2 regions of the Janthinobacterium sp. BJB301 genome follow, and region 2 is predicted to be linked to the other one. Evidence: predicted binding sites of a transcription regulator. Region 2 holds the regulator's gene; the other holds the start of a gene.
What was found. The regulator FliA, encoded in region 2, starts transcription of late flagellar genes. The targets are predictions, from matches to a motif close to CTAAAGTTTNNNNNNNNNNNGCCGNTA.
Positions count from the first base shown of each region.

Region 1 (6,348 bases), on a different contig from region 2:
GCAGCAATTCTTCCGCGTTTTCTATTACCTGGCGCAAGTCGCCGATCAGGCGTTCCTGGCTGCGCGTACCTTGTTCGGGATGGTCCATGGCGCTTCCCTTCTGCAATCGATATTTATCTGGCAATAACGACATGTTGCAGCTTGATCCAGGCAGCCGGCTGGCAGCGGTGATGGCTGGACGCATGGGGCTGCTTTCGCGCCCCATGCCGGCATCAAGCGGGGCCGACGACCGTGATACGGATATCGCCCACGCTGACGACCTGGCCGGCGCGGATCTTGGCGGTCTTGCGCAATTCCTTCTTGCCATCGACCTTCACCACGCCGCTATCGACCATGACCTTGCCTGCGCCACCGCTGTCGCACAGGCCGACCAGTTTCAACAGCTGGTTCAGCTCGACGAACTCGGATGTTAAATCAAAGCTTACTTTTTGCATTGTATCCCTTATTGCAATGATGTGTTTTAAACACTTGATGACGACCTCAACTAATCCCTAGTTTACCTGAAGCCGCCAGCAATGCAGGGTGCAGCCTCAGCTTTTGTTGGGGCGCGTCATCTCCAGGGGCACGATCCAGGCACTGAATTGCTCTTCCGTCACAAAGCCCAGGGCCAGCGCCGCTTCCTTCAGGGTCGTGCCTTCATGCTGGGCCTGCTTGGCGATTTGCGCCGCCTTGTCGTAGCCGATGTGCGGCGCCAGCGCCGTGACCAGCATCAAGGAACGCTCCATCAGTTCGGCGATGCGTTCGCGGTTCGGCGCGATGCCGTGGGCGCAATGCTCGTCGAAGCTGCGCATGCCGTCGCCCAGCAGGCGCGCGCTTTGCAGAAAGTTGTGCGCAATCAAGGGTTTGAAGACATTCAGCTCGAAATTGCCCGAGGCGCCGCCCACCGTGATGGCGACGTCGTTGCCGAAGACCTGGCAGCACAGCATGGTCAGCGCTTCGCACTGGGTAGGGTTGACCTTGCCCGGCATGATGGAGCTGCCCGGCTCATTTTCAGGGATGGTGATTTCGCCCAGGCCGGAACGGGGACCGGAGGCCATCCAGCGCACGTCGTTGGCGATTTTCATCAGGGCCGTGGCCAGGGTTTTCAGCGCGCCATGGGCGGCGACCAGGGCGTCGTGGGCGGCCAGGGCGGCGAACTTGTTGCTGGCCGTCTCGAACGGCTGGCCCGTCAGGCGCGCCAGCTCGGCCGCGATGCGGCCGGCAAATTCCACGTGGGCATTCAAGCCCGTGCCCACGGCCGTGCCGCCGGCGGCCAGTTGCAGCAGCGGCGGCAACGCTGCCGTGATGATGTGCTCGGCAAAGTCCAGTTGCGCCACGTAGCCGGAAAATTCCTGGCCCAGGGTCAGCGGCGTCGCATCCTGCAAATGGGTGCGGCCGATCTTGACGATGTCGGCAAATTCCGTGGCTTTCGCATCCAGGGTGGCGCGCAGCTGGCGCAGCGGCGGCAAGACCGTGTTGGCAACGGCCAGGGCGGCGGCCACGTGGATGGCGGTCGGAAAGATATCGTTCGAGGACTGGCCCAGGTTGACGTCGTCGTTCGGGTGCAGCAGGCGCTCGGCGCCCCGCAAGCCGCCGATCAGCTCGGAACCGCGGTTGGCCAGCACTTCGTTCATGTTCATATTGCTTTGCGTGCCAGAGCCCGTCTGCCAGACGGCCAGAGGGAATTCCGCGTCGTGCTTGCCGGCCAGTACTTCGTCGGCCGCCTGCGTGATGGCCACGGCTTTCTTGCCATCTAGTAATCCCAAGTCCAGGTTGACGTGGGCGGCCGCGCGCTTGACGGTGGCCAAGGCGGCGATCAGTTCGGGCGGCATCTTTTCCGTGGAAATGTGGAAGTGCTCGAGCGAGCGCTGCGTTTGCGCTCCCCACAGCCGGTCGGCGGGTACGTCGATCGGGCCGAAACTGTCGCGTTCGATTCTGCTACTCATGACATCCCTTTCATCGATAGAGGTGGATCGAGTGTACTCCAGGCGCAAAAAAGGCACAGGATGATGCTGTAATGCATCATTTTTACCCTGGCCTATCTATATTTTTGCGTTTTCCTGCCGTTAAAGACAGGCGAGTTCCCCTTATTTATCCTGTTATCAAAGTGATCAGTCCATGCAGAGCAGCAGCCTTCCCCGTTGGTCCCTGATCGCGTGCGCCGCCGCCAGCCTGGCCTTGCCACCCGTCATGGCGGCCGAACTGGGCGAGATGGCGGTGCTGTCGCATGTGGGCCAGCCGCTGCTGGCTGAAATCGAACTGACAGCCCTGGCGCCCGAGGAAGCCAATGGCGTGGCCGTGCGCCTGGCTTCGCCCGATGTGTACCGCGGCGGGGGCATCGGCATGGATCCGGCCCTGCAAACATTGACGATCAGTCCGCTGGAACGCGGCGGGCGCCACTATGTGCGCGTGAGTACCCGGCAAGCGATCCAGGCGGGTCATGTGCATCTGTATTTGTTGTTGGGCAGTGGCAATGGCGCCGTCGTGCGCCTGGGTACCGTGTGGCTGACGGCGGCCCCGCCTGCGGCTGCCGTCAGTGCGCCAGTCCGGCCCGCGATTCCGTTGCCTGCGCCCGTATCCGCACCGTTGCCACGGGCTGCGGCCGGCGCGCCGTCACCCGATGCCGCCGCGCTGGCGGCCCGCGCGCGCGCCGAGGGCCTCGTGCGCCCGGCGCGCGTGTTCGTGCCGCCGCCCGCCGCGCCCGCGCCGGCTGTACCCGCGCTGCGTCCGGCGCCGTTGCGCCGCGCGACGGCGCCCGTCGCCGCCTGCGCGCCGCAGGCCAATGTGGAGCAGGCGCAAGCGTGCGTGGCGCTGGATGAGAAAAACGCGGCTTTGAATGAGAAGCTCGGCGAATTGGAAGGCAAGCTCGGCGCCTTGCAAAAGGCGCTGGCTCAGCCTGCCACCGCTGCCGCCGTCGCTGCGCCTGCTGCCGCGCCGGCCGAGGCGCGGGTGCCGCATGCCAAGCCCAAGCCCCTGGTGCCGCCAGCGGGCGAGAAGGCGGCGGGTGGCAATGGCTTGCTGTGGCTCGGCATCGGCACTCTGGCCTTCCTGTTGCTGACGGCGGTCATCGTGTATGTCGCGCGCAAGCGCAAGCAGGCGGCCGGGCCGGGCGCGCCGTCGAAATACTGGGTCTTGCTGCGCAAGCCCTTCAGCCGCAAAAAGAAGGATGTGCCCGTGCTGACGGAAGCGGTGGAAGGCGGGGTAGGGGCCGAGCCGGAACCGGAGCCGTTCTCGCGTTAACGCGATGCAAGGCGGCACGACAATTTGATATAAAAAAAGATATTGAAAAAATACATGGAAACGCTTGCCAATCGCGTTGCTTATTTCTTAAAGATGGTGATATGATTAATTCAGTGGACTTGCTCTACGATAAAACAGCCCCAGCCTGGCGCAGTCACCAACGATAGTGTGGCGCGGCAAACAGGTGTAGCGTTGCATAAACGCCTGGGTCTGGAAGCGGTTTGCGATGCCGACGATGTGCTCGCGAACGCCGGATGCAACCGGCAGCGAGGCGACGCCAGGAGATACCTGGGGCTCGCCTTCCAAATTCCCCCTCCTTGCCCGGTGCCGCAGATGGCGCGCTCCCTGGTACGGAGGCAGACGCAAAAAAAGCACCCGCAGGTGCTTTTGTCGTTTCTGGTGCGGCAAGTTTCTTACATGCGGGCGCGCGAACCTGGCATGGCGCTCGGCAGCTGCGTCATCCACGGTTCCGTGATGCTGCGGATTTCGCGGTCATTTGCCAGGATTTGCTTGAGCAAGTCGATCTTGCGCAGGCGCGAGGCGCCGGCCAGGGCGGGTACCTTGCCTGTCATGGTCGCGCTGGCGGCGCTGGCGCACTGGTTTTCCAGGGTATCCAAGCCATCCCAGTCGCTCGAACGTGCGGCCACGACCATTTTATTGGTCATTCCTGCAATATTTTCATACATCGAGAGAACGTCGTTGGAGGTCATGAGCACACCCGTAACTAGTGAATGGATTACCGCTTGTCTAGATTAACGGCAGCTGCAACGGGAACTTGAGGGTGTTTTTGAAAAAAATGAAAATAATTTAGATGATTGCTTACCTGCCGCCGGAATCGCCTCCCAAGCCGCATGCCTGCTGGCGTCGTGGTGACAGGGGAATGTGTTGCGGCGCTTCAAAACGCGTTATGATTTTGCATACTACTGTCGTTACTTTGCCTGAAAGGATCACCATGCGCGTTGTCACTGCTGCCGCTTCCTCTTTCCCTGCTTCCTGGCGCAAGCGCGTCATGGCGCTGGCCCTGTCCGGCATCGCCCTGGCCGGGGGTGTCGTCCACGCGCATGGCCAGGAAGCGGCCGCCAGTCCTGCCGCCGCGATGGCGGCACCCACGGCTGTCTTGCCCGGCGACGATTTCTACGATTACGTGAATGGCGACTGGCTGCGCGGCACGGAGATTCCCGCCGACCGCAGCAGCTGGGGTTCGTTCGCCATCCTCGCCAATGCGACCAACGAGCGCATCATCGCCCTCGTCGAAGGCCTGGCGGCGGCGCCGCAGGCGGATGCATCGGCGCGCCAGGTCAGCGATTTCTACCGTTCCTGGATGGATGAGTCAGCTATCGAAGCGCAAGGCTGGGCGCCGATCAAGCCGCTGCTGAAGAAGATCGATGGCATACGCGACCAGGCAGGGCTGGCCCGCGCGCTGGGCGAGAGCTTGCGCGCCGATGTCGATCCGCTCAATGCCACCAATTTTTATACGGAAAACCTGTTCGGCCTGTGGGTGGCGCAAGACTTGAACGACACCACGCGCAACGTGGCCTATCTGCTGCAGGGCGGGCTGGGCTTGCCCGACCGCGCGTTCTACCAGGGGGAAAGCGCCCGCATGCAGGGCTTGCGCGCGGGCTACCAGGCGCATATCGCCGCCATGCTCAAGCAGGCCGGCTACCGCGATGCGCCGGCCCGCGCCGCGCGCGTGTTTGCGCTGGAACAGCAAATTGCCGCCAGCCACGCCAGCCGCGAAGATTCGGCCGATGTCGCCAAGGGCAATAATGCGTGGCGTGCAGCCGACTTCGCCAGCAAGGCGCCTGGCCTGGACTGGAAGGCCTTCTTCCAGGCGGCGGGCCTGGGCAGGCAGACGGACTTCATCGTCTGGCATCCGACGGCCATGACGGGCAGCGCGGCGCTGGTGGCGAGCGTGCCGCTGGCCACGTGGAAGGATTTCCTCGCCTTCCACGCGATCAACCATTTCAGCACGACCTTGCCGAAGGCCGCCGCCGACCAGCGCTTCGCCTTCTACGGCAGTGCCCTGAGCGGCACGCCGCAGCAGTCGCCGCGCAGCAAGCGCGCGCTGGCGGCAACCAACGCGGCCCTGAGCGACGCCGTCGGCAAGCTGTACGTGGAACGTTATTTCCCGCCGGAATCGAAAGCCCGCGTACAGGACATGGTGACGAATATCGTCGCCGCCTTCTCGCGTCGCATCGACAAGCTGGACTGGATGGCGCCGGCCACCAAGGAGCAGGCGCAGGAAAAACTCAAGACCCTGTACGTGGGCGTCGGCTATCCGGAACGCTGGGACAACTATGCGGGCTTGCGCGTGGTGCGCGGCGATGCGCTGGGCAATGTGCAGCGGGCGGAACAGTTCCACTACCGGCAGGAGCTGGCCAAGCTGGGCCAGTCGCCTGACCGCAAGGCCTGGGCCATGCCGGCACAGCTGGTCAATGCCGTCAACCTGCCGCTGCAAAATGCGCTGAACTTTCCGGCCGCCATCCTGCAGCCGCCATTTTTCGACCCGCAGGCATCCGATGCGGCCAACTATGGCGGCATCGGCGCCACCATCGGCCACGAGATCAGCCACAGCTTCGATGACCAGGGCGCCCAGTTCGACGCCCAGGGCAAGCTGCGCGACTGGTGGACGCCGGCCGACCTGGCGCACTTCCAGTCGGCATCCAAGCAATTGGTGGCGCAGTTCGCGGCCTACAAGCCGTTTCCCGACCTGGCCGTGAATGGCCAGCTGACCCTGAGCGAAAACCTGGCCGACCTGGCCGGCGTGGCGGCCGCGCATGACGCGTTCAGCTTGTCGCAGCAGGGCAAGCCGGCGCAGGCGGATGCGGACCGCGATTTCTTCACGGGTTATGGCGTCAGCTGGCGCAGCAAGGCGCGCGAAGCGGCGGCGCGCCAGCAGATCCTCACGGATGGCCATGCGCCGGCGCAATACCGGGCCGCCACCGTGCGCAACCTCGACGCCTGGTACCCGGCCTTCGACGTCCAGCCGGGGCAGCAGCTGTACCTGGCGCCGGAACAGCGCGTGCGCGTCTGGTAGTTATAAAGCGGTGCCAGCGCGCAGTGCGCTGGCACCGTAAAATGGTGGCACATATAGACAGGACCGCCATGAAGCCAACCCCGCCGCAAGAC
Region 1 covers NZ_PDZJ01000003.1:259,539-265,886, reverse strand. Annotated here, with positions in the region: gene CSQ91_RS20555 (hypothetical protein) at 1-88, opposite strand, end outside; gene CSQ91_RS20550 (RNA-binding S4 domain-containing protein) at 213-434, opposite strand; gene fumC (class II fumarate hydratase) at 531-1,925, opposite strand; gene CSQ91_RS20540 (type IV pilus assembly protein FimV) at 2,098-3,219, shown strand; gene CSQ91_RS20535 (flagellar protein FliT) at 3,633-3,884, opposite strand; gene CSQ91_RS20530 (M13 family metallopeptidase) at 4,172-6,256, shown strand; gene CSQ91_RS20525 (class I SAM-dependent methyltransferase) at 6,325-6,348, shown strand, end outside.
Region 1: CSQ91_RS20535 (flagellar protein FliT) is a predicted target of FliA. The motif match lies at 3,973-3,999, and genes of this name have one in related genera.

Region 2 (6,348 bases):
CCCTGCCGCTGGCGGCCAGGCGCGCAAGCTGCCGCCCCAGGGTCACGGGAACGGGCGCGGCATCGGCGACGGGGGCGGCGTCGATATTCAGATACGACGCCAGGCTGCGCCCCGCCGGCGCGCTGGCGGCAGCCGCATCCGCTTGCGGCGCGCCGGCGTCGGGTGCGGGCCAGTACACGAGCGCCAGTACCGCCGCGATGGCAGCGGCGCTGGCGATGCCGGTCAGTTTGCTATTCATGATGAGGTGGCGCATAAAAGGAAATGCACGTTACCACAGGCCTGCGGCACAGCCCCGCACGCCTCCGCACGCTCAGCCGCCGGCCTTTTTCGGCTGGTGGCCCAGTTTGACCAGCGCGGCCAGGATGGTGTCGACATGGTCGCCCTGCACCTCGATCACGCCATCCTTGACCGTGCCGCCCGAGCCGCACTGCGTGCGCAACTGCTTGCCCAGCAGGGCCAGCGCCATGGCGTCCAGCGGCAAACCCTTGACCACGGTGACGCTCTTGCCGCCACGGCCCTTGGTCTGGCGCGAGACGCGCACCACGCCATCGCCCGCGGGCGCCGCCTTGGCTTGCGCCTTGCATGCGCATTGCGCCAGCGGCTGGCGGCAGGCGGGGCACATGCGGCCCGTTTCGGTGGAATAGACGAGACCGCCCTGGGAGCTGCTTTTCATGAGGGAACGATAAAAGAGGAAGAAAGCGCGATTGTACCAAGCGGCAGCCCGCAGTTGACGAGCGTCAGTTGGCCGGCGCAGGCGCAGGCGCCACCGGCGCCGTCGGCACTTCCGTCACCGTTTCGGGAATGCCCGACAAAATCGTCACGGCGACCCGGCGGTTGCGCGCGCGCCCTTCCGGCGTTTCGTTCGGCGCCACGGGGATGTTGTCGGCGTGGCCGACGGCCGTCAGGCGCGACGCCTTGACGCCGCTGGCGATGAACAGGCGCACCACGGCGCTGGCGCGCGCGGCCGACAATTCCCAGTTCGAGGCAAAGTTGGAATTACTGATCGGCTGCACGTCCGTATGCCCTTCCACCTGCACGTCGTGCGTATCGTCCTTGAGCAGCACGGCGACGGCGCGCAGGGCCTGGTCCGATTCCACCGTCAGGCGCGCCGCGCCCGGGTCGAACAGCACGCTGGCATTGATTTCCACGCTCACGCCGCGGCTCGTCTGCGTGACCCGCACCTTGCCTTCCTTCACCAGCGGCGCCAGGGTGGAGGTCAGGTCCTGCGCCAGGCGCGTCATGTGTTCGCGCTCGCGGCGGATGGCTTCCGTGCGGCGTTTCAGGGCCGGGTTCGGCAGCGGAATGGCTTGCGGCGCTTCCATGATGATGGGCGGCGCGCCCTTTTCCAGGCTGAAGGCCTGGCCGATGGCATTCTGGAAGACGCGGTATTTGCCTTCGTTAACTTGCGAAATCGCGTACATGACAACGAAGAAGGCGAACAGCAGGGTGATGAAGTCGGCGTACGAGATCAGCCAGCGGTCCTGGTTGTCCGGTTCCTCGTCATACTTCCTGCGCGCGCGCCGCATCATGGTCAGTGCTCGTGCAGCAGGCTGGAAACGCGCTCTTCGATGATGCGCGTATGGTCGCCCGTGGCGATGTCGTACAGCACGGCGGCCGTGATTTCATATTGCACCACGCGGCGCGAAACGATGGCCTTGAGTTTATTCGCCACCGGCAGGAACAGCAGGTTGGCCAGGCCGACGCCATAAATCGTCGAGACAAACGCCACGGCGATGCCGCCGCCCAGCTTGCTCGGATCGGTGAGGTTTTCCATCACGTGGATCAGGCCCAGCACGGCGCCCAGGATGCCGATGGTCGGCGAATAGCCGGCCGCCGATTCCCACACCTTGACGGCCTGGCGTTCGGCCATTTCATAGGCGGAGATTTCCACGTCGAGCAATTGGCGCAGCTTGTCGGGCGCGATGCCGTCGACGATCATCCTCAAGCCCTTGGCGTTGAAGCGGTCGGCCGTGTTTTCCATCAGGCGCTCGAGCGCAAGCGGGCCGTCGCGCCGCGCCGTCAGGCTCCACTGCCCGATGTCGCGCGCCAGCGCGGCACGCGTGTCGGCCGGTGGCAAAAACACCCAGCGCAGCATTTCCAGGCCGCGCACGAAGGTGCGCAGCCGCGTTTGCAGCAGCACGGCGCCGAAGGTGCCGATGACAACGATGGCAAAGGCGGCCGGCTGCAGCAGGGAGGCCATCTTGCCGCCTTCCAGTGCCTGGCCGACCAAAAGGCCCGCCAGCGCCAGCGCCAGCCCGATTACGCTGGACCAGTCCACGCCTGCTCCCTCAAGGTTGCGCGCAGGCGCGCGACGGCCTGGGTATGCAGCTGCGAGACGCGCGATTCCGACACGCCCATCACCGCGCCGATCTCCTTCAGGTTCAGCTCTTCTTCGTAATACAGGCCCATGAGTATTTTCTCGCGTGGTGGCAGCGCGTCGATGGCATCGATCACGGATTGCCGGAAATCGGTATCGAGCAGGGAACGCAAGGGATCGCTGTCCTCGTCCACGCAGTGGCGGTCGAGGAAGCTGTCATTGCCGTCCGGGTCATGAAAGTCTTCGTAGTACACGAGCTGGTGGCCGCCGCCGTCGCCCAGCATTTCCTGGTAGTCGGCCAGCGACATTTTCAGCAGTTTCGCCACTTCCGACTCCGTCGGCGGATGGCCGAGGCGCTGCTGCAGGGTGCTCATCGCCTCTTCGATCTTGCGCATGTTCTGGCGCATGCTGCGCGGCAGCCAGTCGCTGGTGCGCAATTCGTCGAGCATGGCGCCGCGGATGCGCAGCACGGCATACGTCTCGAACTGCGCGCCATGCGTCTCTTCATAGCGGCTAATGGCATCGAGCAGGCCGATCATGCCGGCCTGGATCAGGTCATCGACCTCGACCGAAGGCGGCAATTTCGCCTTCATATGGTGCGCCAGACGCTTCACCAGCGGAATGTGCTCCGTCAGCAAATAGTCCTTGTTCGATTTCCCTTTGACCGTGTACATAGGCTGCTTATTGTTTTCTCATCTTATCTGGTGCTACGGTTCGATTCAGGCGCTGAACTGGTGCGGGCTCCCCGTCTGGTACAAGGTGCCGCCAAGCACCGGTGCCGCCGAACGGGCCAGCCGCTCGGCCAGTCCGCGAAACGCCACCGACGCGCCCGCCAGCGGAAACGCATCGACCACGCTGCGGCCCAGCCGCGCCGCGCGGTGCAGATACTCGTCGGCAGGCACCGAACCCATCGAGGTCAGCTTCACGGCCAGGTAGCGGCTCGCCGCCTGCGCCATATTATCGTATACCACTTTTGCCTCGGATTCGGAAGCGCCGGTGACGAGAATGCCGAACGGACGGCGTCCCAGCTCCTGGCTCAGGCGCTTGATCAGGCAGTACGCCGCCTTGATCGAGGTGGCGCTGGTCGAGACTTGCACGACGATATCGGACGACGCCATCAGCGGCACGGGGAAGCAATCGCCCTCGTCGGCCACGACGCCGTCGACCAGCACGATGCCGCTCTGGCGCGCCATCACCTCGAACGTCTTGCCCAGCCGGCGCAGTTCGTCCTCGCCCGCATAGTCCATGCTGTCCATCAAATGGTTGCGCGCACCCAGGCTGGCCACGCCGAAGCCTTGCGGCACCTGGTGGATGACCTGGTTCAAGCCGCACTGCTGGCGCGCCACGTCGCGCAGGCTGGCGCCGTGCGCCAGTCCCAGGCGCGCCGCCACGCCATCGCTGCCGCCGCTGGCGTCGAGCAGCAGCACGTCATTGCCGCCGTAGACGAGCGACGCGCCCAGGTTGACCAGCATGGCGCCCTTGTCGTCCTGCGGCGTGGCCGAGAGGAACGTCATGACGCGCGGCTGCGGGCCGGCCAGCATGCGGCGCAAGCCTTCGGCCTGGTCGAAATCGAAATTAGCCAAGGTGCACCCCGCGCGCTTCATTGTTGCGGGCGGCCGCCTGCGCCATCAGCAGCGGCAGTTCGGCATCGGAAAACTGCGTGGCCGCCGCATCGCGCTTGAGCTTGAAGGCGCGGTCGATCAGGTAGCCGCGGTCGGCCAGGTACAGGTCTTCCGGCACGCGCTGGCCATTCGACACATAAAACAGGTTCAGCTTCTGGCGGATCACCACGTCGAGCACGTTGCCGATCGAGGCCGCTTCATCGAGCTTGGTCATGATGCAGCCGGCCAGGCCACTGCCCTGGTAGGCGCGCACCACTTCGTTCAACGTTTCCTGCGTCGCCGTGGAGTTCAGGCACAGCAGGCGTTTCACATCGGCGCCGGCGCCCGACAGCATGGCCACCTGTTCCGTGACCATCTGGTCGCGCTGGCTCACGCCCACCGTATCGATCAGCACCGTATGCTTGTTCTTCAATTCCTTCAGGGCGATGCGCAAGTCCGCCTCGTCCTTCACGGAATGCACCATCACGCCGAGGATCTTGCCGTAGATGCGCAGCTGTTCGTGCGCGCCGATACGGTAGGCATCGGTGGTGATCAGGGCCAGTTTTTCCGGGCCGTGGCGCATCACGCAGCGGGCCGCCAGCTTGGCCGTGCTGGTGGTCTTGCCGACGCCGGTCGGGCCCACGAGGGCAAACACGCCGCCCTGCTCCAGCATGGCGTCTTCATTGGCCACCGTATTCAGGTTGCGGCTGAGGACGGTCTTGATCCAGCGCATGCTTTGCGCGCCATCGAGGCCGGCCGGCAGCTTGTCGATCAGGTAGCGCGCCAGGCTGGCCGAGAAGCCGGCGGCCAGCATTTCGCGCAGCACGACGGCTTTTTGCGGCTCGCGCTGCTGCGTCGAACCCCACGAGATTTCCGCCAGCTGGGTTTCCATCATGCCGCGCATGGCGCGGATTTCATTCATCATGCCGCTCATCTCGGCGGCGGCGTTTTCCTTGACGTGCGCCAGCGCGCTGGCCATCATCTGCTGCATGCGGGCCATGTCCACTGGCTCGGAGGCAGCCTGGCGCGGTGCGGCAGGACGTGGCGCGGCCGGGCGCTGGGCCGGGGCGGCCGGACGCTGCGGCGTGGCGAACTGGGTCTGCAACTGGGGACGGGGCTGGGCCATTTCGGAAGCGGCCGGCGGCGACGCCAGCGAAGCGGCATCGTCATTGGCCAGCGCGAGGATTTCCACCACGCCATCGGCCTGGCGGTTCGACAAGATCACGGCATCGGGGCCCAGCGCTTCACGCACCTTGCGCAGCGCATCGCGCGACGAGGCGCCCGTAAATTTCTTCACATTCATGACCGGCCTCCCAAGGCGGGGGTGGCGCAATATTGGCTGAACTGTGTGACCATCATCGACTCCTGTTGCTTGAGTGCTGTCTTCCACATGGACACAGATCACCCGGACAGTTTCCATTATTAGCGATGCTTGCAGGAAACGATCGAAGGAACAGGACGGGAAAGTACCCGTTATTCAGTTTGCCGAGAGGAAATTGATATTTATTTGACCAAAGGCAAGGGCTGGGGCCAGACCCGGCGGGTCTGACCCCGGTACTAATGCTGTCAACTACTGTGCCCCCACCAGCGCCGTGACGCGGATCGTCTTGGTTTCCGGCACTTCCGCATGCGACAGCACTTTGAGCTGCGGCAAGGCGCGGCGCAGGAAACGCGACAGCAAGGCGCGCAGCGGCGCCGGCACCAGCAGCACCGGCGTCAGGCCCAGCGCTTCCTGTTGCTGGGCAGCCAGGCCTGCCTGGTGCGCGATGGTGTCGGCCAGGCCCGGCTCGATGCCGGCGCCGTCGCCGCCATTGCCCATCGCTTGCATCAGCAGGCGCTCCAGGCGGCTGTCGAGGGTCATCACGGACAGTTCGGCCGAGCCGGGGAACAGTTGCTGCACGATGGCGCGGCCCAGGGCCACGCGCACCAGCGCCGTCAGGTCGTTCGGGTCTTGCGTGCTGACCGTATGCTCGGCCAGGGTTTCGATGATGGTGCGCATGTCGCGGATGTGCACGCCCTCGGCCAGCAGGTTCTGCAGCACCTTCTGCAAGGTCGACAGGGACAGCATCTTCGGCACCAGGTCTTCCACCAGGCGCGGCGACTCCTTGCCCAGGTGGTCGAGCAGCGATTGCACTTCCGCGCGGCCCAGCAGCTCGGAAGCGTGCGAAGTGATCAGGTGGTTCAGGTGCGTGGCCACCACGGTGCCTGCGTCGACCACCGTGTAGCCCATCGATTGGGCCTGGTCGCGCAAGCTCGCGTCGATCCAGGTGGCGGGCAAGCCGAAAGCGGGGTCGTTCGTGGCCAGGCCCGGCAAGGTGCCGCTGGCCATGCCGGGATTAATCGCCAGGAACTGGCCGTTGAACGCTTCGCCCACGCCCACTTCCACGCCCTTGAGGGTGATGCGGTAGGCGGACGGCTTCAATTCCAGGT
Region 2 covers NZ_PDZJ01000002.1:354,017-360,364, forward strand. Annotated here, with positions in the region: gene CSQ91_RS14905 (hypothetical protein) at 1-238, opposite strand, end outside; gene CSQ91_RS14910 (translation initiation factor Sui1) at 311-673, opposite strand; gene motD (flagellar motor protein MotD) at 738-1,526, opposite strand; gene CSQ91_RS14920 (flagellar motor protein) at 1,532-2,278, opposite strand; gene CSQ91_RS14925 (RNA polymerase sigma factor FliA) at 2,260-2,991, opposite strand; gene CSQ91_RS14930 (MinD/ParA family ATP-binding protein) at 3,037-3,900, opposite strand; gene flhF (flagellar biosynthesis protein FlhF) at 3,893-5,221, opposite strand; gene flhA (flagellar biosynthesis protein FlhA) at 5,489-6,348, opposite strand, start outside.